Regions from separate parts of the [Clostridium] celerecrescens 18A genome, predicted to be linked through region 2. Evidence: riboswitches for the same ligand, from Rfam matches in the RefSeq annotation. Region 2 holds a riboswitch; each other region holds the start of a gene.
What was found. Region 2 has a riboswitch for thiamine pyrophosphate ahead of thiT (energy-coupled thiamine transporter ThiT). Riboswitches for the same ligand answer to the same signal wherever they lie in the genome.

Region 1 (10,407 bases), 4.9 Mb from region 2:
TCGATTATATCTTTTCCACCGTCCCTATTACCATGGAGGTTCCTGTGCCTATTGTGGAGGTGGGGGCATTTCTGGAAGCAGATGATATCCAGAAGATCACAAAAACCCTTAGAAGAGGCAACAGCCGTGGGATCATAAAGCGGTATTATACTCCGCAGCGGCTGCTTACAGGGGTAGAAGGAAAGCATAAAGAAGATATATTAAAGGATTTATGCGGCGTGATCCGGAAACAGGAAAAGGTGGATGATAATTTTTATGAACTGGTGCTGGAGCGGGAAACCTTTGCCCAGATGGATTATGGAAATTATATCACCCTCCCGCACCCAAACCAGATCGCGTCAGAGGAAACCTTTGCTTATGTGGCGGTCCTTAAGGAGCCAGTCATCTGGAACAAGCTTCCGGTCCAGATCGTCCTGCTGATTTCCATAGGAAGAAAAGAGGATAGAAACCGTCAGATCTTTTATGAAACGACTGCACGGTTTGCTCTTAATAAGGAAGCGGTGAAACGATTGATCCAGAAACCGGAGTATGAGACTTTACTGGATCTGCTGGAAGAATAAAGATACCACATTCAGACTGAGAGGAACTGCCAGATTGAATGTGGTATTTTTTTGGTTGGAGTTTTGAGTAGTCTGATGTTACCATAAAGACAAATATTGAAGGAGGAAACAATACATATGCTGAGAAAGGATTTTCTGTGGGGAGGTGCAGTAGCTGCCCATCAGCTGGAAGGAGCCTGGAAAGAAGGAGGCAAAGGCGTAAGTGTTGCCGATGTGATGACAGCTGGAGCCAATGGAAAGGAAAGGGAGATCACAGATGGTGTCATAGAAGGAAAGTATTACCCCAACCATGATGGCATTGATTTTTACCACCGTTATAAAGAAGATATCCTTCTTTTGGCGGAAATGGGGTTTCAGTGCTTCCGAACCTCCATAGCCTGGACCAGGATTTTTCCTACGGGAGAAGAGTCAGAACCTAATGAAGAAGGCCTCCGGTTTTACGACGACTTATTTGATGAGTGCAGAAAGCATGGGATCCAGCCGGTAGTGACCCTGTCCCACTTTGAAATGCCATATGAACTGGCGGTTAAGTACGGCGGCTTTAGAAACCGCATCTGCGTGGAGCTGTTCGTGAAGTTTGCCAAAGCATGCTTTAAGCGGTATAAGGACAAGGTGACCTATTGGATGACCTTTAACGAGATCAATAACCAGGCTGATTATGACGGGGACTTTGCACCATTTACCAATTCAGGACTTCGTTTTAAGGAAGGAGATAACCGGGAACATCTGATGTACCAGGCAGCCCATTATGAGCTGGTGGCATCTGCTCTGGCAGTTAAGGCGGGACATGAGATAAATCCTGATTTTAAGATTGGCTGTATGATGGCCATGTGCCCCATTTATCCTTACTCCTGTGATCCAAAAGATATGATGATGGCCATGTCTTCCATGCAGAAACGCTACTGGTTTGCCGATGTCCATGTAAGAGGACAATATCCGGAATATATAAAGGCATATTGGAAACGGAAGGGGATGGTTCTTGATATCACACCGGAAGACTTGGAGGCGCTTAAAGCAGGCTGTGTGGATTATATCGGATTCAGCTATTACATGTCCTTTACGGTGAAGCACAGGGACGATAATCCTGAGTATGATTACCGGGAAGGTCGAGACAGGGTGGAAAATCCTTATGTACAGGCTAGCCAGTGGGGATGGCCCATTGATCCGGAAGGGCTTCGCTACACCATGAACTGGCTCTATGACAGATACGGGCTTCCTCTGTTTATAGTGGAAAATGGCTTCGGTGCCTATGACAAGCCGGGAGACGACGGCATGATCCATGACGGGTACCGGATTGAATATTTAAAAGCCCATATAAAATCAATGAAAAAATGCGTGGACCAGGATGGAGTGGATCTCATGGGATATACACCCTGGGGCTGTATTGATCTGGTATCCGCAGGGACCGGTGAGATGGAAAAGCGTTACGGGTTCATCTATGTGGATAAGGACAATCAGGGAAACGGAACAGGAGAGAGAAGCAGAAAAGAAAGCTTTTACTGGTTTAAGAAGGTGATTCAAACAAACGGAGAGGAATTATAGGAGGGGAAAGTATGTTGAAAATTCGGTTATTTTGCAATCAGGGAATGTCCACGAGCCTGCTTGTGAGTAAAATGAGGGAGGCAGCGGCTCAGGAAGGGCTGGAGGCGGATATCATGGCATTTCCGGTCAATGACTTAGATGAAAACCTGGGCGGAGTAGACTGCGCCCTGCTTGGTCCACAGGTGGGATACTTAAAGGACAAGGTTTTAAAGACATGTGAAAGTCATCAGGTACCGATGGATGTGATCCCTATGATCGATTACGGCATGTGCAATGGAAAAAAGGTTCTGGAATTTGCACGGAAGCTGGCAGGTAAATGAGAAAAGAAAGGGAGGGACAGTGAGGATGAAAGATTTTTTAAATAATAAAGTAATTCCTAAAATGATGGTATTTATCAATACAAAGGCAATTCGGGGATTAAAGGATGGTCTGCTGTATTCCATGCCAATGATGATCATCGGATCTATTTTTCTGCTTCTTGCAAACTTTCCATATACACCTGTAGCCGACTGGCTGGGGGCAGCAGGAATTACTCCGGTCCTGAATCAGGTATTTGAAAGTACCTTCAATATTATGGCTCTTATCGCTTCCATAGGCATTGCCTATACCTATGTAAAAAATGAGGGGTATAACGGAATGCCGGCAGGAGTAATTTCACTTTGTACTTATCTGCTGTTTCAGCCTTCCCAGGTAACCAACCAGGAGGGAGCTAACGTTGGTGTTATTTTTAAGACATGGACCGGCGGACAGGGAATGATCGGGGCCATTATTATCGGACTTATCGTAGGCTGGATCTACACCGTATTTTTAAAGAAAAACATTACCATTAAAATGCCGGATGGAGTACCTGAAGGAGTTGCCGCCTCTTTTACGGCTCTGATTCCAGGAGCGGTTGTTATTATTGCAGCCTCCATTGTCTATGCGATTGTAAAAAATATGTTTGATACGACTCCAATGGAATGGATCTATAAAACCATTCAGATTCCGCTCCAGGGCCTGACTGATTCTTTTGGCGGGGTTGTCGCCATGGGATTTCTGATTCCATTTTTCTGGTTCTTTGGCATTCATGGTTCGACCCTTGTGGGAGGAATTATGGGACCACTCCTTTCGGCCAATTCTGCGGCTAATCAGGCAATTCTGGACAGCGGACGGGAGCTTAATCTGGCAAATGGCGGACACATCGTTACCCAGCAGTTTCTGGATCAGTTCATGACAGTTACAGGGGCAGGAATTACCATTGGACTGGTGATATATCTCACCTTTTTTGCCAAATCCAACCAGTGCAGGCAGGTGGGAAGGCTGGGAATCGGACCGGCATGCTTTAACATCAATGAACCGGTGCTTTTTGGTACACCGGTTGTGTTAAACCCCATTATGGCGATTCCCTTCATGATCATGCCTGTCCTGTCCGGAACCATTCAGTATCTGGCAATTTATACAGGGCTTTGTCCCATGTATAAAGGGATTCTGGTGCCATGGACCTGTCCTCCTATTATTTCGGGATTTTTGATCGGAGGCTGGAGGACGGCACTGCTTCAGGTGGGAATCCTGGCATTGTCATTCTTCGTATACCTTCCATTTATCAGGGTGATTGACAAGATGTATGAGAAGCAGGAAAATCAGACCCAGGGATGATAATTACTGTACAGAGAGAAAAGGTGGAAAAATGCAGGAAATGGAACTTATATGCTTTCAGCTGATCACTGCTGCCGGCGGAGCAAAATCTAACTATATCAAAGCAGTGCAGAAGGCAAAACAAGGAAAATATGAAGAAGCGGATCATCTGATCGCTGAAGGGGATGAAATGATGAAACAAGGCCATCTGCCTCATGCGGACTTAATTCAGAGAGAAGCGGCAGGAGAGGCAGTGTCCATGGGGCTTATTCTGACTCATGCAGAGGATCAGATGATGAGCGCAGAGATCTTTAAGGTCATGGCCGAAGAGATGATCGATCTTTACAGGAAACTGGAAAGCAAATAAAACGGGATTCTGCAATAGGAAATGAAAATACCGGTTATGGCGGGAGCATGTAATGTTTCCCGCCACAACCGGTTAATATGCTTTTTTAGAGAGTTTTTAAGTCCTCCATCCGTGCCACAAAGGCCCCCGTCCTTTTCCCAGATTTAATCCGGCTTTTAATGCTCCGTTCAGATAGGATTTTGCCATCCGGATGCTTTCTTCCAGCCCCATCCCTAAAGCCAGTCCGCAGGCAATGGCAGAAGACAGGGTGCATCCGGTTCCATGGGTATTTGGATTATCGATACGTTCCCCTGGAAACCAGGTGACAGTTCCGTTGCAGCATAGAACATCATCAGCCCCCTGGGAATTATGGCCTCCTTTTAACAGGAAAGACACCTGATAAATATGGAAGAGTTCCATTGCGGCTTCTTCCATCTCTTTTCTACTGTATATCTGGTGCCCTTTTGTGGATAAAAGTGCTTCTGCCTCCGGGATATTGGGGGTAACTAAAGCAGCCAGGGGAAACAGTCTGCTTGTTAAAGTCTTAACATCCTGCGGCTTTAAAAGAGAATGTCCGCTGGTGGATACCATGACCGGATCCACGATTACAGGGGAGCGGTTATATTTCTCCAGCTTTTCCGCGATGATTTCAATAGAACTGGAAGTACCGGCCATGCCGATCTTTACTGCTTTTGGCGGAATGTCCGTAAACACGGCATTAAGCTGTGCGGCAAGCATTTCCTGACCAACTGTTTCCGTCTGAAAAACCCCTGTAGTATTTTGTGCAACCAGGGCGGTAATAACGCTGGAACCATAGACACCCAAAGCTGCGGCGGTCTTTAAATCCGCCTGTATTCCGGCGCCGCCGCTGGGATCGGTGCCTGCGATGGTGAGGAAGGCAGGGAGAATCAGACTCATAGGCTCACCACCTTTAAAAGCTGTTCTTTTAAGTGATGGACGGCTGCGGTTATATCCTTTTGCCCGAAGATGCCGGAAACCACCGCAGCCCCGGCCACGCCTGTTCCTTTCAGGCTGGAAACATTTTCACCGGTAATTCCACCGATGGCCACTACCGGAATAGGAACGGAACGGCAGATCGCAGACAGCTGTTCCAGGGTTAAGGGAATGGCATCCTTTTTTGTAGGACTTGGGAATATGGCCCCGGATCCGATATAATCCGCTCCATCCATAAATGCTTTTTTTGCCTGACTTTCGTTTTTGGCAGTAACGCCCAGGATACGGTCCGGTCCGATGAGCCGGCGGACTTTTAAAGGAGATAAATCATCCTGTCCAACGTGTACGCCGTCTGCCCCGCACTTAAGGGCAATCTCCACATCATCGTTGATGATTAGCGGGATCCCATAATGCTTCGTAAGCTCGCGGACAAGTAAAGCCTCTTCCAGGAAAACACGTTTGTCCATACACTTTTCACGGAGCTGGAGAAGGGTCACTCCGGCAGAAAGCGCTTCTTCGATCTGTTCTGTTAAGGTTTTTTCTCCTGTAAATGCCTGGTCGGTTACCCCATAAAGGAGAAGCATGTCTTTATGAAATTTCAATTTTTATCCCTCCTTTTAAGGTGCTTTCTTCTAAAAGGCTTACCTCGTCTAAAAAGCAGCAGCGGAAGTTTCCTGTACCGCCGGAGATCTGTTCCGCTTGTTTTGCTGCCCGCTCCCCGCAAAGACCGGCAGCAGCCGTGGCAAGAGCAGCGGCTTTTAATATATCATTCTGTGAGGGCGAGGGGCCGATGGCGGCTGTATAGGCGGCGATTATACCATCCAGCATGCAGCCGCTTCCTGTAATGCGGGACATTTGAGAACATCCGTTCCTGATAAGCCAGTCCTCTTTCCCGGTTGAAACAATATCAGTGGCTCCTGTCATTACAGTCACGGCACCGGTTGCAGCGCTTAATGCCCTGGCTGTTTCCTTAAGAGATTCCAGGGTATCTTCCCTTATCTCATCAGTAAAGGAAGCATCAACCCCCCGGGAGGGAGATACAGGGCCACTTCCGTTCCCGGCGTACTGACCGGTCAGTTCCTTTAACAAGACCCGCAGCTCGGAGGCATTACCCCTGATAACGGTTATCTTTACTTCCTTTAAAAGGGATAAAGCAGCTTCGGTCCGGTAACGGGAAGCACCGATTCCTACCGGGTCAAAGATGACAGGGAGGTTTCGCCGGTTTGCTTCCAGCCCGGCTTTTATCATAGCGGATTTAGTCGTTTCTTTCGGAGTTCCAATGTTTAAAAGAAGGCAGTCGGATAAGGCGGTTATCTCCGAAACCTCTTCCGGCTGGTCTGCCATAATGGGGGAGCCTCCGCAGGCTAATATGATATTTGCCACGTCTCCGGCTGTAACATAATTGGTGATACAGTGGATGACGGGCCGCTTTTCCCTGACCAGCCCGGTCAGAGAATGGTTCATCTTAAAGCTCATATCTGTTTCCCCCTATTCACTGATGAGCCGCTCAAAATAGGAAAAAAGCCCAAGGCGGCGCAGCATTGCCAGTAAGATTGCAGCCATAAGAGTTCCTGCCAGAGTACTCATGAAAAAAGGGGCTACAAAGAAGAACACAGCCACCTCCTTTCCCATGAGAACGGCGGCCACCGGATAGCAGAGCAGTCCTCCGATCAGCCCGGTACCAACCACTTCTCCAAGATAAGCAGGCAGAAGCTTCCTGGTTTTTTGAAACAGATAAGCACCAAGAAACGCACCGGCCATGCTTCCTGGAAAGGCAAGCAGGCTTCCGGTTCCCATGAGATTCCGTATAAGAGAAGTACAAAACGCCATGGAAACTCCATAGACAGGCCCTAAGAACACCCCAGCCATAACATTAGCCAGATGCTGTACCGGAAAGCATTTGGAAGCTCCCACCGGGATGGAAAAACCTGAGAGTGCAACGGTAAGAGCGGTCAGCATTCCGCTGATCACCAGCTTTTTCACCCGAACTCTTGAACCGGCAGAAGAGTTGCTATAAATTGTTGAAGATATTTGATCTTTCATGAAATTTCCTCCTGTTTATGTAATTTCGACCTAACAAGTAAGGTTGCGGATTGCAAATATCCGATTGGCTTACCGCAAAATATTATTCATCAAAAATATCCACGATCTCCCCATCTAAAATCCGGTTCATATTTTTCATGGCGCAGAAATTGCCGCACATGGAACAGGTATCTTCTTTTTCCGGTTTTGAAGCGGCACGGTAGCGTCTGGCCTTTTCCGGGTCAATGGCAAGCTGGAACATGGTTTCCCAATCCAACCGTTTTCTGGCATCGCTCATCTTATGATCCCATTCCTTAGCACCCCTGATGCCTTTTGCAATGTCAGCCGCATGAGCCGCGATCCGGGCCGCAATGATTCCTTCCTTCACATCTGCTTCATCCGGCAGCCTCAAATGTTCCGCAGGTGTCACATAACAGAGAAACGCTGCTCCGGCAGCAGCAGCCATTGCTCCGCCGATTGCTGCGGTAATATGGTCATATCCCGGTGCAATATCAGTGACTAGAGGTCCCAGAACATAAAAGGGTGCTCCCTTGCAGACCGTCTCCTGTATTTTCATATTGGCTGCAATCTGATCCAGGGGCATGTGGCCGGGACCTTCAATAATGATCTGTACATTCTTCTCCCAGGCCCTTCTCGTCAGCTCTCCAAGGGTCACCAGTTCCTCCACCTGGGAAATATCAGATGCATCTTCAATGCAGCCCGGCCGGCAGGCGTCCCCAAGGCTTAAGGTCACGTCATGCTTCTGGCAGATTTCCAGTATGCGGTCATAATGCTCATAAAAGGGATTCTCCTCCCCGGTCATTTCCATCCAGGCGAAGATGATAGACCCACCTCTTGAAACAATGTTAGTCAGCCGTTTTGCTTCTTTGAATCTTTTGGCGGTCTGTTTGTTGATCCCAACGTGAATGGTCATGAAATCCACCCCGTCTTCCGCGTGCATTTCCACGATCTTAATCCATTCCCCGGCGGTGATTTCCCGAAGCGGTTTGTGATAATAAACCACAGCATCGTAAATAGGAACCGTACCAATCATAGCCGGACATTCACCCGTCAGCTTTCTGCGGAATTTCCGGGTATCTCCAAAGGAACTTAAATCCATAATGGACTCTGCCCCCATGAGAACTGCGTCCTTTACTTTCTCAAGCTCCAGGTCCAGATCATTCAAATCCCTGGATGTTCCCAGATTCACATTGATCTTTGTTCTCAGCATGGAGCCGATCCCGCTGGGTTTTAAGCTGCTGTGATTCTTATTGGCTGGAATGGCGACTTTTCCTTCCGCTACCAGTTCCCGCAGCTTTTCGGGCTCCCATTGTTCGTGCTCAGCTACCGTCAACAGTTCCTTTGTCAGAATACCTTTTCTTGCGGCATCCATTTGTGTGGTGTAATTCATGTTTATTCCTCCTTCTTCTCGCGAACGGAGGGATTGTAAGGGCTTTTTGAAAAACAAGAAAAAGAGCCCATACCAACAGGTATAGGCTCGGAAATATGCAATCATCCCATATGAATCCCTACGTTGGCATTACCCAAATCAGGTTATAAAGGTCGAAGTTGATTACTTCCTCTCAGCCCGCCTACGAGCTCCCTCTTGTGGCACTAGTGTAGCATTCCCCTTCCTCCTTGTCAAGGAAAACATCCCTTACCAGCCATCAGCCGGAAATGGCGGACTTCATTTCCCTTACATAGTCGCAGACAGGCCCTACACAGTCTTTTCCATATTTTGCGGCAATTTTTACAATGGCGCTGCCCACAATGACGCCGTCCCCATGTTTGCTCATCTCCCTTGCCTGCTCCTGGGTGGAGATCCCAAAGCCGATGGCACAGGGAATGTCTTTTGCCTCCTTTACAAAGGAAATCATTTCGCCAATGTTGGTATTGATTTCCGATCTCACCCCGGTTACGCCCATGGAGGAAACGCAGTAGATAAATCCTTCTGAGTCAGATGCAATGGTCCGTATGCGCTCCCTGGAAGTGGGGGCGATGAGGGAAATCAGTTCGACCCCGTATTTTTTGCAGTAGGGCAGCAGTTCCTCCCTTTCTTCAAAAGGCATATCCGGTACGATCAGGGCGTCAATGCCGCACTCAGCCGCATTTTTTAAAAACCGTTCGCTTCCATACACGAAAACCGGATTGATATAAGTCATAAAGGCCAGAGGAACATCGGTTTTCTGGCGGATCCGTTTTACGGTTTCGAAAAGCCTATCCGTGGTAGTTCCTGAAGCCAAAGCCCGCATATCTGCTTCCTGGATCACGATCCCCTCTGCAATCGGGTCAGAAAAGGGGATTCCAAGCTCGATCAAATCCGCTCCGGCCTCGGCCATGGCAGGAACCAGCTCTTCCGTGGTGGCAAGGTCGGGATCTCCTGCCGTAATAAATGGGATAAATGCCTTTCCTCTTAAAAATACTTCTCTTATTCTACTCATAGATTTCAACCCCCTTGTAACGGGCAATGGCTGCCACATCCTTGTCGCCCCGCCCAGATAGATTAATGACAATGACCTCATCTTTTCCCATGGAAGGAGCGATCTTTCTGGCATAGGAGACGGCATGGGCGCTTTCTATTGCAGGAATGATCCCTTCCAGACGGGATAAGTATTCAAAGGCTTCCACAGCCTCCTGATCCGTAATGGAGACATAGCTGGCTCTTCCTGAGTCGTGGAGGGCTGCGTGCTCCGGCCCGATGCCGGGATAGTCAAGTCCTGCGGAGATGGAGAAAACAGGGGCGATCTGGCCGTACTCATCCTGGCAGAAATAGGACTTCATGCCGTGGAAGATTCCAAGAGAGCCGGTGGAAATCGTAGCCGCGTGCTTTCCTGTTTCAATGCCTTGCCCGGCTGCCTCACAGCCCACCAGCTTCACGGAAGCCTCGTTTACAAATTCATGGAAGATTCCCATGGCATTGCTTCCGCCTCCCACACAGGCGATCACCAGATCAGGAAGCTTACCCTCTGCTTCCATAAGCTGAGAGCGGACCTCTTTTCCGATGATGCTCTGAAAATCCCTGACAATGGTAGGAAAGGGGTGAGGACCCATGACAGAGCCTAAGACATAATGGGTGTCAGCCACCCGGTTGGTCCATTCCCTCATGGTTTCATTGACCGCATCCTTTAAGGTCTGGGTACCGCTTGTGACAGCGTGAACCTTTGTGCCCAATAATTCCATGCGGAATACGTTTAAAGCCTGACGGTCCGTATCCTCCTTGCCCATGAAAACTTCGCATTCCATTCCCATGAGAGCGGCGGCGGTAGCGGTAGCAACGCCATGCTGCCCGGCCCCTGTTTCAGCGATGACCCGGGTCTTTCCCATCTTTTTAGCAAGAAGGACCTGGCCCAGAGCATTGTTGATCTTATG
Region 2 (10,407 bases):
AAAAGCTGGAAGCTTTAAAACGCGAATTTTTAAGGCTTGCAGATGAAGACGAAGTTGTATTTGTTCCATTGGCGGCTGCATACTGCCTTCCCTCTGGTACGGAGGAAGAAAAACTTCATAAGACTGAAATCTTAGAAACCCACCTTCTTGCCGCCTCTCTGGTTCCTCTCATGGTCATGGAGCGTTCCATGGAAACTCTTGATATCCTGGAATTTCTGGCAGAGAAGGGAAGCCGCCTTGCTGTCAGTGACGTAGGCGTGGGAGTCCAGTTTATCCGTTCCGCACTGCTGGGAGCCAAGATGAATGTTTCCATCAATACAAAATCCATGAAGGAGCGGGAAAAGGCCGGACAGCTTCAGAGTCAGGCGGAACATCTGGCTGAAGAAGGAATCAGAAAGGCAGATGCCATCTATGCGAAGGTAGAAGCTGCGTTAAAGGCTTAATAAGGAGGAAAACAGACGTGATAACCTTAAAGGGTGCAGCCGTATCTGCAAAAATCAAGGAACAGGTAGAAACGCTTTTGAATGATTTAAAGGGAAAAACCCCGAAGCTTGCCATTGTGCGGGTAGGAGAACGGCCTGATGACTTATCCTACGAACGGGGAGCTTTAAAGAAGATGGAAAGCTTCGGTCTGATGGGGGAAAGCTTTGCATTTTCCCAGGACATCACTGATGAAGCATTTAAGGAAGAATTTGCAAAGATCAATGATAACCCGGACATCGATGGCATCCTTCTCCTTCGCCCTCTGCCAAAGCAGATAAAGGAAAAGGATATTGAACATATGATTGACCCGGGAAAAGATTTGGATGGCATATCCCCGGAAAATATCGCCAGGGTATTTGCCGGGGACGATACAGGATTTGCTCCCTGTACGGCAGAAGCGGTGGTGGAAGTCTTAAAAGCCAATGATATTTCCCTGACAGGAAAAAGAGTAGCCATCGTGGGCAGAAGTATGGTAGTTGGCCGCCCCTTATCCATGCTGTTGCTGAAGGAGAACGCTACGGTTACCATCTGCCACACCCGCACGGAGGATTTAAAGGAGACCTGTAAAAATGCTCAGATCCTTGTGGCTGCTGCCGGACGTGCAAGGATGGTGGATGCATCTTATGTAGGTAAGGATGCCATAGTGGTTGATGTGGGAATCAATGTGGACGAAGACGGAAAGCTTTGCGGAGATGTGGATTTTGATTCTTTAGAAGGAACAGCTTCCATGGCAACTCCTGTACCAGGAGGTGTAGGAGCGGTGACAACGGCCGTACTGGCCAGGCATCTGGTTTTGGCTGCCCTTAAAAGATAAATCATTTTTTGCGTAAAAAAGTAAAACAGAGACACTGCAGAAAAGCAGTGCCTCTGTTTTTTATCCGTTTAAAGCCTGCCGCTTCACCTGTCCGATAGCTCCAAGTACAGGTGGGAAATACAGGATTAATACAGTTAATACCAACTCTGGCAGGATATAAGTGGCATTATAACCCAGAGTATAAACCAATGGAGGTATGCCCTCTGGTGTATAGGAGGCAAAGAATATATAACCGGAAACAACATGGAATAAGTACCGACCTGTAACTCCCACAATATATCCGGCTACAAGGCCGTGCTTTTTGTTACTGAACAGCCCGGAAAGACCCAAAGCACCGAATGCCAAGGGATAGTCAAGAAGAACCTGGATCGGAGCGAATATATAGGGGTTCGTGATAAACTGTAAGATTCCATAGGCTATCCCGGTCGTGATCCCGGCCTTTACACCGTAAACATAACCGATGAGGCAGATGAACAGCATGGAAAACAATGTGATTGAGCCGCCAAAAGGAAGGGAGGCTACTTTGATAAAGGAAGTTACTGTTGCAAGCGCCATTGCACCTGCGCAGTAAACCAGCTGTCGGGTCTGCAGCTTTTGAGATTTAGAAGACGATCTGCCAAGAAGATGCAGGGCAAAAAAGATCGCAGCAAATAGAACGATTACCAGCAAGTATCCTGCCGGCCTTAATAAATACTCTTCATTTTCCGCAGAGTAAGTTAGAAAAAATGACATAAAAAATCCTCCTTTGTGTGCGCAGGAGGGGACTACTATTGCTTCCTTACGCCGGCATTATCCGGTTCAAGTAGTGAGGGTTCGGTTTCTACCAATCTCAGCCAATGGCTCCCCTAGCGTGTGTAATTTATACAATTTTGCTGTGAGTATAGCGCAAAAACACAGGCTTGTCAAGCCTTATCAAGTCATGTTTTTGCATATCTGATCCATAACCAAATTGTAAATTCAGTATAAAAATGCAAATAAAGCACAACCTAGTAAAAGAAGTAAAGTTGAAATAAAGTCCGCTTGATTAATTATTAACAAATTGGAGATACGGAGGTTGTTTTAATGACAGGCTTTATTATTGCTCTTATATCCGGAGCGCTTATGAGCATACAGGGAGTTTTTAATACGGGAGTGACAAAGCAGACCAGCATGTGGGTTTCAACAGGCTGGGTACAGCTGACTGCATTTTTGACCTGCCTCATTCTGTGGTATTTCTCCGGCAGGGAGAACATTACCGGCCTATTTGATGTGCAGCCCAAGTACTTATTGATTGGCGGCGTTATGGGTGCATTCATTACCTATACAGTAGTAAGGAGTATGGGAACCCTGGGTCCGGCCAAAGCGGCTCTGATCATTGTAATTTCTCAAATCATTGTAGCCTATGCCATCGAGTTGTTTGGCTTATTCGGTGTTGAAAAGGTGGGTTTTGAATGGAAGAAGCTGATCGGTGCAGTTGTTGCCATTATCGGAATCATGATATTTAATTAATTTGGAAATAGTGCTTGTATTTACTTATTTCTTTAGGTAGAATAGTAACATAGGCTGAAGATGGTATCCTTTTTTGGAGATTTTTGTAAGAGGAGGGATATCATGGATTACCAGAAAGTTAAAATCATCCTTATCGCCCTGTGTGTCTTAGGGGCGGGTGTATGTTATGGCTTCAGCAGAAGCCAGGAGGTTCACAGGCCAGGGGTTTCTTTGACAGAGGAATCGTCTTTATATTCCGGGGAAAGTGTTATCGGAATTGAAGCAGGTGATGGCACGGAAGCTTTAACAGCAGAAGAGGACAGTTTAGGAAGTGCAGGAGAGGAAACGGCCCTGCCTTTCTATGTACATATCTGCGGAGAAGTTGTTTCTCCCGGTGTTTATGAGCTTAAAGAAGGAAGCCGGGTTTTTCAGGCAATCGAGATAGCAGGCGGAGTCACAGACCAGGCTGCGGCAGAATATTTAAATATGGCGGAGCAGGTCAAGGACGGCATGAAGATCGTGGTCCCTGGAAAGGAAGAGGTGGAAGCGGCAAAGGCCAGGGGTGAGATTTCCTTACAGGCAGAGGCTTCATCGAACGTACAAAAAACAAAGGTAAATTTAAATACAGCCACCAAAGAGGAACTGATGACCCTTCGGGGAATCGGAGAAGCCAAGGCAGCCGATATCCTTAAATATCGGGACAGCCATGGCGGATTTCAAAAGATCGAGGATATCATGAAGATATCCGGCATTAAAGATGCGGCGTTTCAAAAAATAAAAGATGATATAACGGTTTGAAATAGAAGACAGAGGTGTAGTATGGCAAGCGTTTTAGTAGTTGATGATGAAAAACTCATCGTAAAAGGAATGAGATTCAGTCTGGAGCAGGATGGTATGGAAGTGGACTGTGCCTATGACGGAGAGGAAGCCATTAATCTTGCAAAGCAGAAAGAGTATGATGTGGTCCTATTGGATGTCATGCTTCCTAAATATGACGGATACGAAGTATGTCAGGCTATCCGGGAATTTTCCGAGATGCCCATTATCATGCTGACGGCAAAGGGCAACGATATGGATAAGATCCTTGGCCTGGAATACGGTGCCGACGATTATATTACAAAGCCTTTTAACATTCTTGAGGTAAAGGCCAGGATCAAGGCTATCCTGCGCCGGAATGCCAAGAAGAACAAGCGGGATAACCAGGAAGACAGCCAGGTGATAAAAGAAGGCGATTTGAAGCTGGACCGGGACAGCAGGAGAGTGTTTATTGCTGAGAAAGAAATCAATTTAACAGCAAAGGAGTTTGACCTGTTGGAGCTTCTTACCTGCAATCCGGGTAAGGTATACAGCAGGGAACAGCTTCTTACTTACGTATGGGGAAATAAAGCCATGGATACGGGGGATGTACGAACGGTAGACGTTCATGTAAGGCGTCTTCGGGAGAAGATTGAACCCAGTCCCAGCGATCCTAAATATGTGCATACCAAGTGGGGCGTAGGATATTATTTCCGCGTCTAGTAAAAGAAAGAGGAGGATTTCTGACGGGTGACCGGAGAAATCCGCCTTTTCTTAAATTTTGGGAGAGAAAATCCCATAGATCAGAATCAATTTTGGAAATGGGGAAACGATAGGATGGATTACAGCATTAGAAAAGTAAGAAAAGAGGATTTGGACCGTGTGGTAGAAGTGGAAGCCCTCTGTTTTCCGCCGGAAGAGGCAGCGGGGAGGGAAGCCATTTTGCAGAGGATTGCTCTTTTTCCTGAAAGCTTCCTTGTGGCGGAGCTATCCGACGGGACGATCATTGGTTTTATTAATGGCTGCGTTACAGAAGGGAATACGATTTGTGACGAAATGTTTGAGAAAGCAGATTTTCATAACCCAGACGGTGCTTACCAAAGCGTGTTTGGACTTGATGTGATAAAAGAATGGCGGGGCCGGGGAGTTGCCGCTGCGCTTATGAAACGTTTTATTGAAGAAGCAGGAAAAAGAGGCAGGAAAGGAATGATACTCACCTGCAAGGACAGGCTGATTCATTATTACGAAAAATTCGGTTACCGGAACATGGGAGTGTCCGGATCCGTACACGGAGGAGCCGTCTGGTATGACATGCGGCTCGATTTTATGGATACAGGGAAGTGAGGCACCGTCAGTATGAAGAGAAGCCCCCAGGGAGAGCGGTGGAGACGGCTTGACAATACGGCAAAGATATTTCCGGTCATAGCCAGTGAAAATTTAAGCAATGTATTCCGGATTTCCGCGGTTCTAAAGGATGAGGTGGATCCGGGTACCCTGCAGCGTGCACTGGAAGAGATCCTTCCTCAGTTTGAGGGATTTTCGGTGAGGCTGCGAAGGGGATTTTTCTGGTATTATTTTGAGAACAATAAGAGGATGCCGGTCATTGAACGGGAAACGACTTATCCCTGCAAATACATTGATCCTCACAGCAATCAGCTTTATTTGTTCCGAGTCACATATTTTGACAGGCGGATCAATCTGGAGGTATTCCATGCGGTTACAGACGGACTGGGAGCGGTAAATTTTTTAAAGGCCCTTGTTTACCGGTATCTGGATCTTAAGAAAAATTCCAGGACCGGCCATCGGGCCTCTCAGAAGATATCATCGGATGTATCCATGAATGTGGAGGATAGTTACGTCCGCCATTATAAAAAAACCGAAAAACGCAAATACAGCTCAAGAAGAGCCTATCATCTGGCAGGAGAAGCCCTTCCTCTCGATGAGGAAAATGTTCTTCACGGTTACGTGGACTTAAAGATGCTTAAGACGGTCGCTAAAAGCTATGGGGTCAGCATCACCAGATTTTTGACGGCGGCTTTGATCTGGTCGATCTATCAGGAATATCTTGACGGAAAGCCTTGTGAGGAGTCCATCGGTATCAGTATCCCCATTAACCTGCGGACCTTTTTCGGCTCGGAGACAAATGCTAATTTTTTTGCGGTGACGCTTATTGATTTTTTATCCACCAGTGAGGAGCATACCTTTACAGAGGTACTGGAAGCGGTAAGCAGCCAGATGGATTCAAAGATCACAAAGGAAAAGATGGAGCAAATCATCTCCTACAATGTTTCCAATGAAAAGAAGTGGTACCTGCGGGCCGCACCTCTTGTTGTAAAATGGTGTGCATTAAACCTGGTTTTCCGGAAAAATGAAAAAGCCTACACCATGACTCTTTCCAATATAGGTCCGATTGATATTGAAGAGGATTACAGGAAGGAAATCGAACGGTTTTCCATAATGATCGGAGTTTCCAAGAGGCAGCCTATGAAATGTGCGGTCTGTTCCTATGGAGAAGAGGTCATTGTGACCTTTACTTCCGTATTTCAGGACACCAGGCTTCAGGATCGTTTTTTCGGTTTTCTTAGAGAAATGAGGATTCCGGTGAGCCTTGAGAGCAACGGTGTTCCGGATCACAGGGATGATCTTGGAATGTATCCCCAGATCCGGTATGACCGGAAACGTCTTAAGAAGCTGGCCACTGTCTTTTATGGATTGCTGTTTTTTGTAGGGGCTGTTTTAGGGATGATCAATTATGCCACTTATTCCGGCTCTTTGTGGTCCATCATTGCCATCGGACTTATGGCATATACCGCTCTTACCGTTGAATATTCCGTTTTGCGCCATGCGAATCTTGCATCTAAGATCCTTTTGCAGACGGTGGCCGCGCAGATACTTTTAGTGGCCCTGGACCATTCTACGGGTTATAATGGCTGGTCAGTGAATTACGGAATTCCAAGCACCATTTTATTTGCGGATCTTTCCATTGTTTTTTTGATTCTGGTGAACCGGATGAACTGGCAGAGCTATTTCATGTATCAGATTGCTGTTACAGTGTTCAGTTTTATTCCTTTGATTTTATGGGCGACTGGTCTTCTTACCAGACCGTTTCTGGCCCTGTTTACTGTGACAGTGACAGTGATCATTCTTGCCGTTACGATTGTGCTTGGGGACCGAAGTGTAAAAACGGAACTGAAAAGGCGGTTTCATGTGTAAAAAGATGCCGGAAAAGGAGGGGATTGTTGATGAGCCGAAGAAAAGTGAGCGTAAGAGGAAATCTTGTGAGGGACATGATGCAGAATGTAATGGAAACTTCGTTAAAACAGCCCATCCGGACAGGAGAACTGAGGAAAAATCCAGTGGAACCTGCATGGGTCCGTCCGGCGGGTTATGAATATGAAATCGTAGAGCTGGAACATTTGAAAATGGAATATCTCCGCCCTGTGGGAGTGGTGACGGACCGGGTGATCTTACAGCTTCACGGCGGCGGATACATCGGGCCTATGAAGAACATTTACCGGAGATTTGCGGTCCGGTATTCCAAGCTAAGCTACGGAGGGGACGTTTTGACCCTTGACTACCGGGTGGCCCCGGAACATCCATATCCGGCTGCTTTGGAGGATGCAGTGGCTGCTTATCAGTGGCTTATTGAAGAAAAAGGGTACCGGCCAGAGCATATTGCGGTTGCCGGGGATTCTGCCGGTGGCGGATTAAGCCTGGCCTTAGGGCTGTATTTGAAAGATCATGGAATTGCCCTTCCCGGAGGGTTTATCACCATGTCTGCCTGGACAGATCTAACCAACAGCGGGGAAAGCCGTGTGTCTAATTACGAGATTGATCCGCTGTTTGGAAATTCTACGGATAATATGCTTTACAATTCGGAATATATCGGGGGAGAGGACCCTGGCATTCCTTATATTTCTCCGGTATTTGGGGAATATGAAGGCTTTCCTCCTGTTCTCATGCAGGTTGGAAGCTATGAGGTGCTTTTAAGTGATACGCTGACTGTAGCTGACAAGTTAAAACATGCAGGAGTGAAGCGGCGGGTTTCCGTTTATGAGGGAATGTTTCATGTATTTCAGATGGGACTGGATTTGATCCCCGAGAGCCGGGAGGCATGGGATGAAGTGGAATCGTTTTTACGGATCATCTTTAATATCAATGTCAAACCCGATGGAAAAGTGGTGCGAAAGGTGAAAACAGAGCACACAAAGCCGGCAAGAGATATGGTTAAGCTTCTCATTGCCATGATGAAGAAAGAACTGGACGCATAAAGGAGACACCAATGAAGATTACGCTGGTAACTGTGGGAAAAATAAAGGAGAAGTTTTATACAGATGCCATCGGGGAATACAGCAAACGATTGAGCCGCTACTGCAAACTGGATATCGTACAGGTGGCTGACGAAAAAACACCGGACTCGGCCAGTGAGGCAGTTGAGAGGCAGATAAAGGAGAAGGAAGGGGAAAGAATCCTTTCTTCGATTAAGGATGGGGCTTATGTGATTGCGTTGGCAATTGATGGGGAAATGCTTAACTCGGTTGAACTGTCGGAGAAGATAAACGGTCTGGGGATCGGAGGAGTGAGCCATATTGTCTTTGTGATTGGCGGGTCTTTGGGGCTTTCTGATGCTGTTTTAAGGCGGGCGGATTATAAGCTGAGCTTTTCCAGGATGACGTTTCCGCATCAGCTGATGAGAGTTGTTTTGCTGGAGCAGGTTTACCGGAGTTATCGGATTATTAGCGGGGAGCCTTACCATAAGTGACCCCGAAACCTTGTTTCATACAACGAAAGATGATATAATCAGTTTATTATTTTACAGGAGAGTATACGATCTATGCATATGCCAACATATCGGGTGACCTCGATTTTAAATGCCCTTTCCAACAGTCAGGAAGGATATACATTAAGTGAATTGACCAGAAAAACAGGAATATTGACAGGAACTATCTCGCCCATTTTAAAAACATTGCTGGAAGAAGGCTTTCTGGAGATGGCGCCCACTGGGAACCGTTATAAGATTGGTATGCAGGCCTACTATATAGGATTGGCCTTTTCAAAGGGTAGTACCACTCTGGAACTGGTGAGAAAAGAAATGGAGAAGCTGTCAAAGGAGTGCAATGAAACCTGTCAGATGGGGATCTTGCGGGAAGGTGAGGTGTTCTATCTGTTAAAGGTTGAAGGGAATGAGTCGATCCGGGTTGTATCGGAAGTTGGAGGCAGCCTGCCTGCTTATGCCACGGGTCTGGGAAAAGCGATTTTGTCAAAGTATGAAGCATCTGAATTAAAAACGTTTTACCCTGATGGACTGAAAGCCCTCACGGCTAATACCGTAACTGATATGGAGGAATTGAACAGACAGATAGAAGCCATAAAGAGCAGTGGGTTTTCCTATGAAGAAGGGGAAAGCGGCGAACATACCGCTTGTATTGGAACGGCGATCTGTCAGAATGGAGAAATTGTTGCCGGTTTAAGCGTCGTATTTCCGATTTTCAGGAAATCAGAAGAAAAAGCACAAATAATCCGGCAGGCATTAATCAAGTGCAAGACTAACATTGAAAAGATATTGGTAAATAATTCTTTGATTTAAATAAAAAACATTTTGAAATTTCCAGGAAATCTCAAAGTGTTTTTTTTGTGCAATTGATACAAAAATAGAGGGAAATTATTGTCAAAATGACATTTTTATAATAACTATTGATTTTTCATTGTTCAGGAGTTATCATATATACATAAAATATCATATATACAAAAAATGAAAGCGGGGAAATGGAATGTTCAGAAGTGAAAAAACACTAAGAGGAATTGAGAATCAGTACTACCGTGCAACCTATAAATCAATGGGTTTTACCAGTGATGATTTGGAACGGCCGATTATCGGTATTGCAAATTCGTGGACTGAAGGGGTACCGGGACATTTTAATCTGCGTCAGGTGGCGCAGAAAGTAAGAGACGGTATTAACCGTGCTGGAGGAACCGCAGTAGAATTCGGCACCATTGCATGCTGTGACGGAATGGCCCAGGGACATGATGGCATGCATTTTATTCTTCCCTCCCGCCAGATTATCAGCGACAGTATTGAGACCTTTGCCCAGGCCCAGCTCCTGGATGCGATTGTTTTACTGGGATCATGTGACAAGATTGTTCCGGGAATGCTGATGGCTGCAGCCCGGCTGGACATCCCCTGTATTCTCTTGCCAGGCGGTCCCATGGAAGGCGGAATTGTATTTGACGGCCGCCAATCAGACCAGACCTCCAGTGCGGAAGCATTAGGGATGTTAAGTGCCAATAAGATCACGGAGGAGGAATATAAGAAGCTGGAGGATTTAAGCTGTCCAAGCTGTGGCTCCTGTTCTTATCTTGGAACTGCCAATACCATGTGCTGCCTGTCGGAAGCCCTGGGGATGACACCACCTAATGGTGGTATGGCTCCGGCCACATCAGCTGAGCGTTTGAGAATCGCGGAAGAAACCGGAATTAAGATTGTGGAACTGACCAGAAATAAGGTGACAGCAAGGAAAATTATTACAAATGAGTCAATCAGGAATGCCATCAAAGTCTGTATGGCAATCAGCGGAAGTACGAATGCCGTAATGCATTTAACCGCAATTGCTCACGAAGCAGAGCTGAATATCAATGTTTTGGAGGAATTTGACGAGCTTAGCCGGAAAACGCCGCAGGTTGCCAAGATTAATCCTTCCAGCCAGTATAATTGCATTGACTTTCACCGGGCAGGAGGAGTCCCGCGGGTAATGGAAGCATTAAAAGAGCTGATTGATTTAGATGAGATGACGGTCACAGGAAAAACAGTAAGAGAAAATATTGAAAATCACAGATATGCATATCCAGCG
Region 3 (10,407 bases), 2.9 Mb from region 2:
ACCGATGTTTTCTCTGCCGCCTAAGTATTCCAGTATCTGTTCCGCCAGCTTTGTACCGCTTCCGGAATTTACAAGTGCTGTTTTTTCGTCTTCTGTATCCGTCACTTCATTTCTTCCGGGAGTTGAAATATTAAACTTTCGGATCAGGTAGGTAAAGCCGTAGTAGTAGATAGCTGCCATACCGATGCCGATCAGTACCACAAGGTACCACTTGCTCTGTGCACCCCGGAAGATACCGAAAATCGTAAAATCAATCAGTCCTGCCTGAACGCCCCCAACACTGGAATGGAGCATAGCAGCCGTCATATAACCGATCCCTGTCATGATTACATGGAACAGGAAGAGCACCGGTGAGATAAACATAAAGGAAAATTCCAGCGGCTCTGTAACTCCCGTAAGGATTGAAGCAGTAACGCTTGCGGAAAGCAGTGCCTTAACTCTTTTTTTGTTCTGATCATCCGCAGACCGGTACATTGCGAAGGCAGCAGCCGGAAGGCCGAAGATAACGATAAGGGAGTGCCCCTGTCCTACGTAGCGCGCGCCCATCTGAAATACATCATTTGGGACCCGGCTGTTTGACGCAATGGCAGTATTAAAAATATTTAATGCACCCATAACAGTCTGACCATCTATGTCTGCTGTTCCGCCTACCGGTGTAAAGCGTACCACCTGGTTAAGAATATGATGAAGGCCGGTGGGGATCAAAAGCCTGTTGGCTGCACCGTATACAAATGGTCCGAATACGCCAATGGAGTTGATCCAGTTTCCAATCAGTCCGATGAATGTGTTAAAGAACGGCCAGATGAAGTAAGATGCGATTCCTGCCAGCGGAATGGTGATAATGGTAATCAGCGGGACAAAACGTTTTCCACCGAAAAAATTAACGGCACTTGGAAGTGTGATCGTGTAGAACCGGTTATGCAAAGCGTTTACAAGAAGTCCTACCAGAATGCCTCCGAATACATTCATGCGGAGTGTGAAATATCCCAGCATGGTCTCATACTTAGCATTTACAATGGTTGCATCCACCTGTGACATCCCCTGTTCCATAAGCTTAGTGATGCTGGTGGATTCAGCGGTAATGCCTTTCAGTCCCAGAATGTAATTTAACGTGTAATGAAATACAAGGAAGCCCAGGACAGCGGAAAATGCCGCGGTCGGTTTTTCATCCTTTGCCATGCCTATGGCGATAGACATACAGAAAAACAAAGGCAGGTTTCCAAATACCAGTCCAGCCAGCTTACGGATAAAACCAATAAAATTCTGGACGTAAACAAGATTCGCAAAAGTTTCCCCTACAATTGCGCTGTTCTGCATTGCTGCTGCAAGACCGCTGAATATACCGGCGACTGCTATCGTAGAAATGGGCAGAAGCAGCGATTTTCCAAATTTTTGCCAAAACTCTTTCATTTAAGACCCTCCGTCTCCTTAATGTAATGATTTCAATACCGGTATGAAATTATAGCTTTATAATAAAGGATTAATTTTGATTTACAAGTGTTTGGAAGTATATTATTATTTATATACGAAAAGTATAAATAAACACAAAATGTGTAATATTTCACATCATGAGAAAAAGGCTCCGGAGGGTGTATGATGAATTTTTTTGACCAACTGTCAAACAGGGGAATAAAGCTGAATCCTACAGAAGAAAGAATTGTAAATTATTTGCTGGAACATTACGGCATTTTACAAGATTTAAAAATTGCCAAGGTGGCGGAAGAATTATATCTTTCACCCAACTCCATTGTCAGGCTTTGTAAAAAGCTGGGCTATCACGGGTTCAGTGAGTTGAAATACCAGATCATACATGACCGGAAACAGTACGGAATAGAGGCCGCTGAGCAGCAGACCTCTGTTATGGACAGCTTAAAACAGACACTGGCCATTAATTCCCGGCAGAACATTGAGAAAACTGCAAGGCTGATTTATGAAAGCCGCCAGGTGATATTTTTTGCACTGGGCCTTTCCAGGATCGTGGCTTTGGATCTGGCTAAAAAGCTTGAACATTTGAATAAGATCATTATTGTCCCTGATGACCGCGATAACTGCATCTTGTATGCCAATAATCTGACACCAGGACAGATCGCTTTTTTCATCAGTTATTCCGGAAGCACGGATATCATATGCAAGCTCTCCTACATTGCCCAGACCAGGGGAGTTCCTATCGTTACGCTTACAGGAATGAGTCAGAACCCGATTTCCGGCAGCAGTGTGGTAAGCCTGTATGCCTATTTTAGGAAACTGAACTTCAGGGATGCCGATATTACATCACGGATTGGTTTTTACCTGGTGACGGAATTGATTCTGGAAGAATATATGAAGCTTTTTCGTTTGGAACAGCAGTTAGAGGATGAAATAGATTAAGAAACAGATTAAAATATACAAATCAGTTAATTACTATGTATATAAAAGGATACCAAGTGCTTGAAACACTCATTCACAATAAAGCTATTGATATTTTTTTCACATGATTCAAACAAAAAACAGCGGGCTTTTAAAAGCCCGCATACAATCAAATCCCTTCCAAATGCTTTAAAATCTCCCTCTTATATTCCAGAAATTCCTTAGAAATATTAAAATCCTTATTCCGTGGTTTGGGTTCCTTTATGATGATTTCCTTTGTAATTCTGCCGGGAGATCCCGTCAGCATACAGATGCGGTCTGATAAAAGAATGGCCTCATCAATATCATGGGTAATAAAAAGGGTGGAAAGATGAATGTCATCCATCACCTTTAGATACCATTCATGCACCCCACGCTTGGTCATCATGTCAAGAGCGGAAAATGGCTCGTCAAGAAGCGCGATGCGGTTGGAGAACAGATACGTCCTTAAAAGGGCTGCCCTCTGCCTCATACCGCCGGATAGCTGGGAAGGGTACTGTTTCTCCGTCCCCTCCAGTCCAAACTGCTTGAAATATTCTCCCGCCTTTTTCCTGGCCTCTGCTTTCTTCATGCCCTTAATAAGAAGGGGAAGGGCCACATTGTCCACGATGGTGCGGTATGGAAGCAAAAGGTCCTTTTGCAGCATATAGCTGACAGCCCCCGGTTTTCCGGTAATTTCTTCACCATTCAGATACACATGTCCATCATCCGGCAGTGATAGACCTGCAATGATATGAAACAGTGTGGTCTTTCCTCCTCCGCTGACTCCAAGAAGTGATACCAGCTCCCCTTCCTTAAGCTCTAAGGATACGCCTTTTAAGACCGTCTTTTCATCAAAGGATTTTGTAATGCCTTCCACCTTTAAGTGTGTCATGGTTCCTCCTTTATGTTTGCAGGCTTACCTGCATCTGACGAATGCTGCAAAAGTCAAATCCACTAAACTTACTGAGGCAGATAATCATTTGAAAATCCGGCATTTTCCGGAATCTCAGGATTTGAAAGACCATTCTCATTCAGCCAGCCATAAAACCTGTTCCACCGTTCCGGATCTATATATCCCCACGCTTTCGCATCCGCCTGATATTTATCCGCCAGATATTTCTGGCTTTCCATCACCAGCTTTTCATCAAGCTCCGGTGCTGCCTTAAGTAAGATACCGGCTGCCTCCTCCGGGTCTTTTTCTGCATCCTCATATCCTTTGCTCACAGCCCTTAAAAAAGCTCTGGCTGTCTCAGGTTCCTGCTTTAGGAAATCATTTCCTGCAATAATGACCGGCGTGTAATAATCAAACGCCGGATTTAAATCTGCAAATGCAAAGTAATCCGTATCAAGGCCTTCTACTTCCATTTTGACGCCTGCCCATGCATAAAAGATCCAGATGGCATCCACTGATTTTGATTTTAATGCGGAAACCTCATCAGTAACAGTGCTGGGTATCAGCTGCACTTTGGAAAAGTCGCCTCCACCGTCTACTACCACGTCTTTTACCATGGCCTTTTCCACCGGAATATCCCAGGTGGCATATTTCTTTCCTTCCATTCCCTTTGGAGATGCCATCCCCTCGCCTTTTCTGGAAATTATACCGGAGGTGTTATGCTGGATGACCGCTGCCACTGCCGTTATGGGAAGGGCATTTTCCCCTGCCAGAGCCGGAGCCATGGAGTCCTGAAAGGACATTCCAAACTGGGCCTTTCCGGAGGCCACCAGTACTGCCGCTCCATCCTCCGGAGGCTGAACGATTTCTACCTCAAGCCCTTCAGCTTTAAAATACCCCTTTTCCTCAGCCACATAAAGTCCGGTATGGTTGGTATTGGGAGTCCAGTCCAGAACAAATGTTACTTTTTTTAAATCCGATGAATTCGTATTTGCTGCCTGTTTCCCGGTCCCCCCGCAGGCAGTGAGAATTGCGGCAGCCGCTGCCGCCATTAAGATTGCCAAACCTGTTTTTTTCATATATTCCTCCAATTGTGTCATATCACTGATTATTCCATGGCATGCATTTTTTAGAAAGCACGTCCACCCCTTTCATAAGAAGAAGGCTGATGGCCGATATTAGAAAAATGACCGCAAACATCTTATCAAAGGCAAAGGATTTTTTCACCCGGGTCATGTATACACCCAGTCCGCCAAAGCCTCCCAGCCATTCGGAGATGACCGCCCCGACCACGGCATAGGAAACCGAGATCCGAAGACTTGCAAAAAACTGTCCCATGGCTCCGGGAAGCTTGATATAGCGAAATATTTTGACTCTCCCGGCTCCCATGGATTTTAAAAGGTTCACCGCATCCGGATTCACTGACTTAAAACCGGTAAGCATGCCCACGGTAATGGGAAAAAAGGTGGTTAAGACAATTAGGATCACCTTAGGAGCCATTCCGTAGCCAAACCACAATACCAGAAGAGGGGCAATGGCTACCGTTGGAACGGTCTGTGTAAGAACGATAAGCGGATAAAAAGCCCGGTAAAGTCCTTCAAAATGATCCATGATCACAGCGATCACAAATCCGGTTGCCACCCCCAGGAAAAGCCCGGTAAACGCCTCGGCAAGGGTGATGCCCGCATTGACTGCCAGTATCGGAAATTCCGTGGCTAATGCCCTTCCGACACTGATGGGCGAAGGGAGCAGAAAGCGGTCCACAAGACCGAAAGAACTGATCCCCTGCCACAAAACCAGAAGCGAAATAACCGCAGAGCAGGACCAAAGCTTACTTGTGATGCTTTGTGACTTTCTTTTCAATGGTTAGTACCTCCCCTTCCGGCCGGTAGGTGACTTTGATATAAGCGGCAACAGAGGGAGCACCTGCCCTTATGGCAATGTGCTGGCATTCTTTAACAATGTCCATCAGTTCATCATAATCCCCTTCAATGGCTGTTTCAAAAGGCCCTACATAATAGTTCAGTCCTGTACTCTTAATATAATCGATCACCTGGTCAACAATACGGATCAGTTCCTCATCATTCTTTGCCTCAGGCAATGTTTGGATCGCTACGCTTGCATTCATGTCTTTTCTCTCCTTTTATCATTAATAGAAATCAAAAACCCGCCCGGATATCCGGGCGGGTGAACAGGCTTAGCCTGAAAGCTTCCTACGCTGGCATTATCCAGATCAGGTTACAGGGTTTAAAGCAATGCTGCCTTATCTCAGCCGGACTTCCTCCAGCACCCCTTTTAATTTTCATTGCAAGTATACAACGGTACGGTCAGAAAGTCAAGCGCCCCCAATGCTTTAATGCCAGGGCCCCGATCACCGGATCGTACATTATTCCCAAATTCTTTTCAATTTCTTTATAACAGTGCTTCAAAGAATAAGCACTCCGGTACCCCCGGTCTGAGGTCATGGTATCGATGGAATCACAGATGGCTATGATCCTGGCTCCCAGAGGAATCTCCTCCCCCTTTAAGCCTTCCGGATACCCGTTTCCGTCAAAACGTTCATGATGGTACAGGACAATATCTTTCAGCTCCTTTAAATGACGGGATTTGCTTAAAATATCAGCTCCTATCCTTGGGTGCTTTTTCATACACTCCCACTCAGCCTCGGAAAGCTTATCCGGTTTATTTAACACAGAGTCCGGAACTCCGATCTTTCCAATGTCATGAAGGTGGGCAGCTATATGTATTTTTTCTATCTCATCTTTATCAAGCTCCAATAACTCCGAAAGGGTCAGCGCCATATCGCTCACCCTTTGGGAATGCCCTGCGGTATAGGGATCTTTGGCATCCAATGCACTCACTATGCACTCGATGATTTCATGATAATCAATGCCACCTGTGCATAACTTAAATTCTGATCCTCTATTCATAGGTTCCTAAACCCGTTCCTTTAGTTGGTTATCGTCAACTTCATATCAAATATCAGATGCAGTCTGCGTTTTCACATTCACAGGGTCTGACAATGATGGAGGATATTTTCTGACCGTCCAAGTATCCGCATGCGGCAAGGCCGGCCTGAACCACTGAGTTCCAGTTCTTTGCAGAAAGCTGATAGGTGGTCTCATCGTCTAAAACTACAGTACATGCCTCCTCCATGGGGCAGGTTTCCGAATAAACGACCTTATACATGTTCTTTCTGCTGATGGCTCCGATCTCCTCCAGGATATTGACCATCCGGTAGACGGTCGCAGCGCCGATCGTTTCGTCAACGCCTGATGCCTTATAATAAATCTCCTTGCAGCTGGAGCATTCATGCTCCAATATGATATCTAACAGCGTACTTCGCTGCTTTGTGATTCTGCAGCCCTTTTCCTTCAGCTTTTCAATGATCAGCTCTTTCTGCATTCTCGTCCTGTGATAGCTTCTGGAATCAGGCGTTTTTCTTTTCTCATTGATGTTCGTTAATTTCTCCATTTGCGCGCCTCCGCTTCCTTCTTCCAGCTGCCGCCTCTCTTAATGGCAATGGCCTCCGCAATGTTTACAATCTCCGCCGCACTGAATGGATTTTCCGTTCTTTTTGTCAATGATCATGCTTCTTACCGCCAATGACACCAGCCCGGCAACAACGATAAAAACAACCAGTGTTCCCATAAAGTACCTCCTTATATTTTGAGCCTGCAGATAAGGTGCAGGCTCTCATGGGGCAAGCCTATTTTGCTCCTGCCACTTTGTTTAAATGAATGTTTGATGCCTTTAGTTCCTTTGACGGCCTTACCAGCAGGTAAATGAATCCTGCAATCAGGGCAAAGGCAACAATAGTAAAGATTCCAAAAGTTCCTGTGAGAACCAGGGATCCAATCTGGAAAACGCAGAGGGATACTACATAAGCCAGAAGTGTCTGATATCCGACGGCAAACCAGAACCATCTGATATTGTTCATCTCTCTTTTGATGGCTCCCATAGCAGCAAAGCATGGGGCACAAAGAAGATTGAATATCAGAAAGGAATAAGCTGCCAAAGGAGTCATGCTGCTTGCAAGCGTTCCCCAGATTTCAGATCCATCTTCTGCAACTTCCGCAAAACCGAAGAGGATACCGAACGTACCAACTACGTTTTCTTTTGCAATCAGTCCGGTGATGGCTGCAACCGCAGATTTCCAGTCACCCCAGCCAAGAGGTGCGAAGATCCAGCTAATTGTGCCTCCAACTGCCGCAAGAATGCTGTGATCAAGTTCCAAAGCGTCTAACATCCTGAACTGGCCGTCAACCCAGCCGAAGTAGGAAGTAAACCAAACAAAGATAGTTGCTAAAAGAATAATGGTACCTGCTTTTTTAATAAAGGACCAGCCGCGTTCCCACATACTTCTTAAAATATTTCCAACGGTAGGCATATGGTAAGCCGGAAGCTCCATAACAAAAGGTGCCGGATCTCCTGCAAACATTTTTGTCTTCTTTAAAATAATTCCTGAGCAAACGATGGCTGCTATTCCTACAAAGTAAGCACTTGGAGCCACCCATGCTGCTCCGCCAAACAATGCACCTGCAATCAAAGCGATGATGGGAAGCTTTGCCCCGCAGGGAATAAAGGTAGTGGTCATGATCGTCATCTTACGGTCACGGTCATTTTCAATGGTACGGGAAGCCATAATTCCAGGCACACCGCAGCCGCTTCCGATTAACATCGGGATAAAAGACTTGCCGGAAAGACCAAACCGGCGGAAAATACGGTCCATGATGAAAGCAACTCTCGCCATGTAGCCGCAGGCCTCCAAAAACGCAAGGAAGATGAAAAGCACCAGCATCTGAGGTACGAAACCAAGAACAGCGCCGACACCGGCTACAATTCCGTCAAGAATCAGTCCCTGCAGCCAATCTGCACAGCCTACAGCAGTTAAAACGCCTTCTATAACAACCGGCACACCGGGAACTTCCAGGCCAAAGAAACTAAAGCCCTCTCCGAATACGCCGTCATTGGCCCAATCAGTAGCCCAGGTTCCAACGGTTGTTACAGAAACATAATATACAAGAAACATAACCAGCGCAAAGATAGGCAGAGCCAGGAAGCGGTTTGTTACGATCCTGTCGATCTTATCAGAAATTGTCAGCTTTTCTACTTTATTACGGGTAAAACACTCATGGATAATGGATGAAATATAAACATAACGCTCATTGGTGATGATGCTCTCGGTGTCGTCATCCATTTCTTTTTCGATCCGGGTGATTTCTTCGGATACATCCGGCACATGCTTCATCTGGGTCTGGATCTTATTATCTTTTTCTAAAAGCTTGATGGCAAAGAAGCGCTTCTGCTCTTCCGGAATCTCATTCCCCAGCTTATCTTCGATAGAATCCAGAACAGACTCGACTTCTGGTGCGAATTTATGGACCGGAACCGTATTGTTTTTCAGATTAGCCAGGGCTACGGCCTTTTTTGCTGCTTCCTGGATGCCGGTTCCCTTTAATGCGGAAATCTCCACGACGTCACAGCCCAGCTTCTGGCTCAACTTTTGGATATGTATCTTGTCTCCGTTTTTCTCAACAATATCCATCATGTTGACGGCCATGATCACCGGAATCCCCAGTTCCATAAGCTGTGTGGACAAGTATAAATTTCGCTCAATATTGGTTCCGTCTACGATGTTCAAAATCGCATCCGGACGGTCAGTGATCAGATAATTTCTCGCTACCACCTCTTCCAGGGTATAGGGAGAAAGTGAATAAATGCCGGGAAGGTCCATGATGATCACATCCTTATGGCCTTTCAGCTTTCCTTCTTTCTTCTCTACTGTTACGCCCGGCCAGTTCCCCACAAACTGATTGGATCCCGTAAGCGCGTTAAACAGTGTTGTCTTTCCGCAGTTTGGATTACCTGCTAATGCAATCTTAATTGACATACTCTACCTCTTTCTGCCTGTCAGCACCTGATTTATCAGATATTAGTCTAAACTAACTTATTTGCAAAAATTACTCTACAAGAATCATTTCCGCATCCGCTTTCCGCAGGGATAATTCATATCCTCTTACCGTCACTTCAACCGGATCCCCAAGGGGAGCAACTTTTCTCACGTAAATGTCAACACCTTTTGTGATTCCCATATCCATGATCCGCCTCTTGACCGGTCCTTCCCCGGTAAGCTTTGTTACCTTAACTGTTTTTCCGCATGGAATTTCCTTTAATGTCATTGTCTTCCTCCCTCTCTATTCCACCAGAATCTTATTGGCCATATCTTTGCCGATAGCCACTCTGGAATCCTTAACATTCACAATCATATTTCCGCCCATTTCAGAAACAACCGTCACAACTCCTCCGGACACAAAGCCCAGATTCTCTAAAAAGCGTCTTGTTTCCTCCTTACCGCCTACCTTGCGGATCACATTCGGTTCGCCTGTTCTCACCATTGTCAGAGGCATCATCCATCATCTTCTTTCTTTTTCATATTGCCCTTGTATTTGGGACAGGGGCCAGTTCCCCAATGCGGGACGTAAAGGTGTATCTATGAAATGTTTTTTAATATTATTAATGAGAATCATTCCCATTACGCAATAGTTAGTATACACTAACGCAGGGCAGTTGTCAAGATTTTTGTAAAATCTTTTTGTCCATCATAAAAGAAAAGCTGCAGCAAAATAACAAAACCATTTTGCTGCAGCTCCTCTTATATTGTTTTACCAGATTTTCACTCGCTTTTGGGGCGCCACGTACATGGCATCTCCCTCCTTTATTTCCGGATAAGCTTTATAAAAAGCGTCGGTAGCGCTAAGCACTGCATTAACCCTCACCTTAGCTGGAGAATGAACATCCGTGTTTAGCCTCCTGATCATGCTCTCCGGCGTATATTTCGCTGCCCATATGGTTGCAAACTGCTCAAAAACCAGTTTTAGGCTCTCTGCATCATCACCCACAATGGAGGTGATGCAGGCCATGGAGCCGAGATCCGCGATATTCTCATTTAAAGTCTGTGTTCCGTTTACGTGACGTCCTTTATAACCTTCCTGCCCTTCATAGTAGGCCACCACCTGGTCCGCCAGCTGCCGGAATTTGGCTCTGTCCTCATTGGTCCACCATACATGATAATTTCCATTTTCGTCATAAAGAGAACCGGAGGAATCAAAGGCATGGCTGACTTCATGGGCAATGACCGTTCCGAT

Region 1: another riboswitch for thiamine pyrophosphate. It lies ahead of thiC (phosphomethylpyrimidine synthase ThiC); the one in region 2 lies ahead of thiT (energy-coupled thiamine transporter ThiT).
Region 3: another riboswitch for thiamine pyrophosphate. It lies ahead of H171_RS14365 (thiamine-binding protein); the one in region 2 lies ahead of thiT (energy-coupled thiamine transporter ThiT).

The regions. Positions count from the first base shown of each region.
Region 1 covers NZ_PGET01000001.1:5,117,194-5,127,600, forward strand. Annotated here, with positions in the region: gene H171_RS23265 (BglG family transcription antiterminator) at 1-560, shown strand, start outside; gene H171_RS23270 (6-phospho-beta-glucosidase) at 678-2,102, shown strand; gene H171_RS23275 (PTS sugar transporter subunit IIB) at 2,114-2,422, shown strand; gene H171_RS23280 (PTS sugar transporter subunit IIC) at 2,448-3,737, shown strand; gene H171_RS23285 (PTS lactose/cellobiose transporter subunit IIA) at 3,769-4,083, shown strand; gene thiD (bifunctional hydroxymethylpyrimidine kinase/phosphomethylpyrimidine kinase) at 4,180-4,980, opposite strand; gene thiE (thiamine phosphate synthase) at 4,977-5,618, opposite strand; gene thiM (hydroxyethylthiazole kinase) at 5,605-6,492, opposite strand; gene thiW (energy coupling factor transporter S component ThiW) at 6,505-7,059, opposite strand; gene thiC (phosphomethylpyrimidine synthase ThiC) at 7,142-8,449, opposite strand; TPP riboswitch at 8,548-8,654, opposite strand; gene trpA (tryptophan synthase subunit alpha) at 8,706-9,479, opposite strand; gene trpB (tryptophan synthase subunit beta) at 9,472-10,407, opposite strand, start outside.
Region 2 covers NZ_PGET01000001.1:192,262-202,668, forward strand. Annotated here, with positions in the region: gene H171_RS00955 (cyclodeaminase/cyclohydrolase family protein) at 1-443, shown strand, start outside; gene H171_RS00960 (bifunctional 5,10-methylenetetrahydrofolate dehydrogenase/5,10-methenyltetrahydrofolate cyclohydrolase) at 461-1,297, shown strand; gene thiT (energy-coupled thiamine transporter ThiT) at 1,358-2,029, opposite strand; TPP riboswitch at 2,056-2,154, opposite strand; gene H171_RS00970 (DMT family transporter) at 2,360-2,785, shown strand; gene H171_RS00975 (helix-hairpin-helix domain-containing protein) at 2,888-3,562, shown strand; gene H171_RS00980 (response regulator transcription factor) at 3,584-4,282, shown strand; gene H171_RS00985 (GNAT family N-acetyltransferase) at 4,397-4,903, shown strand; gene H171_RS00990 (DUF6320 domain-containing protein) at 4,916-6,772, shown strand; gene H171_RS00995 (alpha/beta hydrolase) at 6,802-7,830, shown strand; gene rlmH (23S rRNA (pseudouridine(1915)-N(3))-methyltransferase RlmH) at 7,842-8,321, shown strand; gene H171_RS01005 (IclR family transcriptional regulator) at 8,394-9,146, shown strand; gene ilvD (dihydroxy-acid dehydratase) at 9,331-10,407, shown strand, end outside.
Region 3 covers NZ_PGET01000001.1:3,125,273-3,135,679, forward strand. Annotated here, with positions in the region: gene H171_RS14340 (PTS transporter subunit EIIC) at 1-1,410, opposite strand, end outside; gene H171_RS14345 (MurR/RpiR family transcriptional regulator) at 1,594-2,367, shown strand; gene H171_RS14350 (ABC transporter ATP-binding protein) at 2,516-3,259, opposite strand; gene H171_RS14355 (ABC transporter substrate-binding protein) at 3,328-4,338, opposite strand; gene H171_RS14360 (ABC transporter permease) at 4,361-5,122, opposite strand; gene H171_RS14365 (thiamine-binding protein) at 5,091-5,387, opposite strand; TPP riboswitch at 5,451-5,563, opposite strand; gene H171_RS14370 (HD-GYP domain-containing protein) at 5,587-6,189, opposite strand; gene H171_RS14375 (transcriptional repressor) at 6,242-6,733, opposite strand; gene H171_RS14380 (FeoB-associated Cys-rich membrane protein) at 6,773-6,910, opposite strand; gene feoB (ferrous iron transport protein B) at 6,969-9,152, opposite strand; gene H171_RS14390 (FeoA family protein) at 9,223-9,441, opposite strand; gene H171_RS14395 (FeoA family protein) at 9,457-9,672, opposite strand; gene H171_RS14400 (M13 family metallopeptidase) at 9,925-10,407, opposite strand, start outside.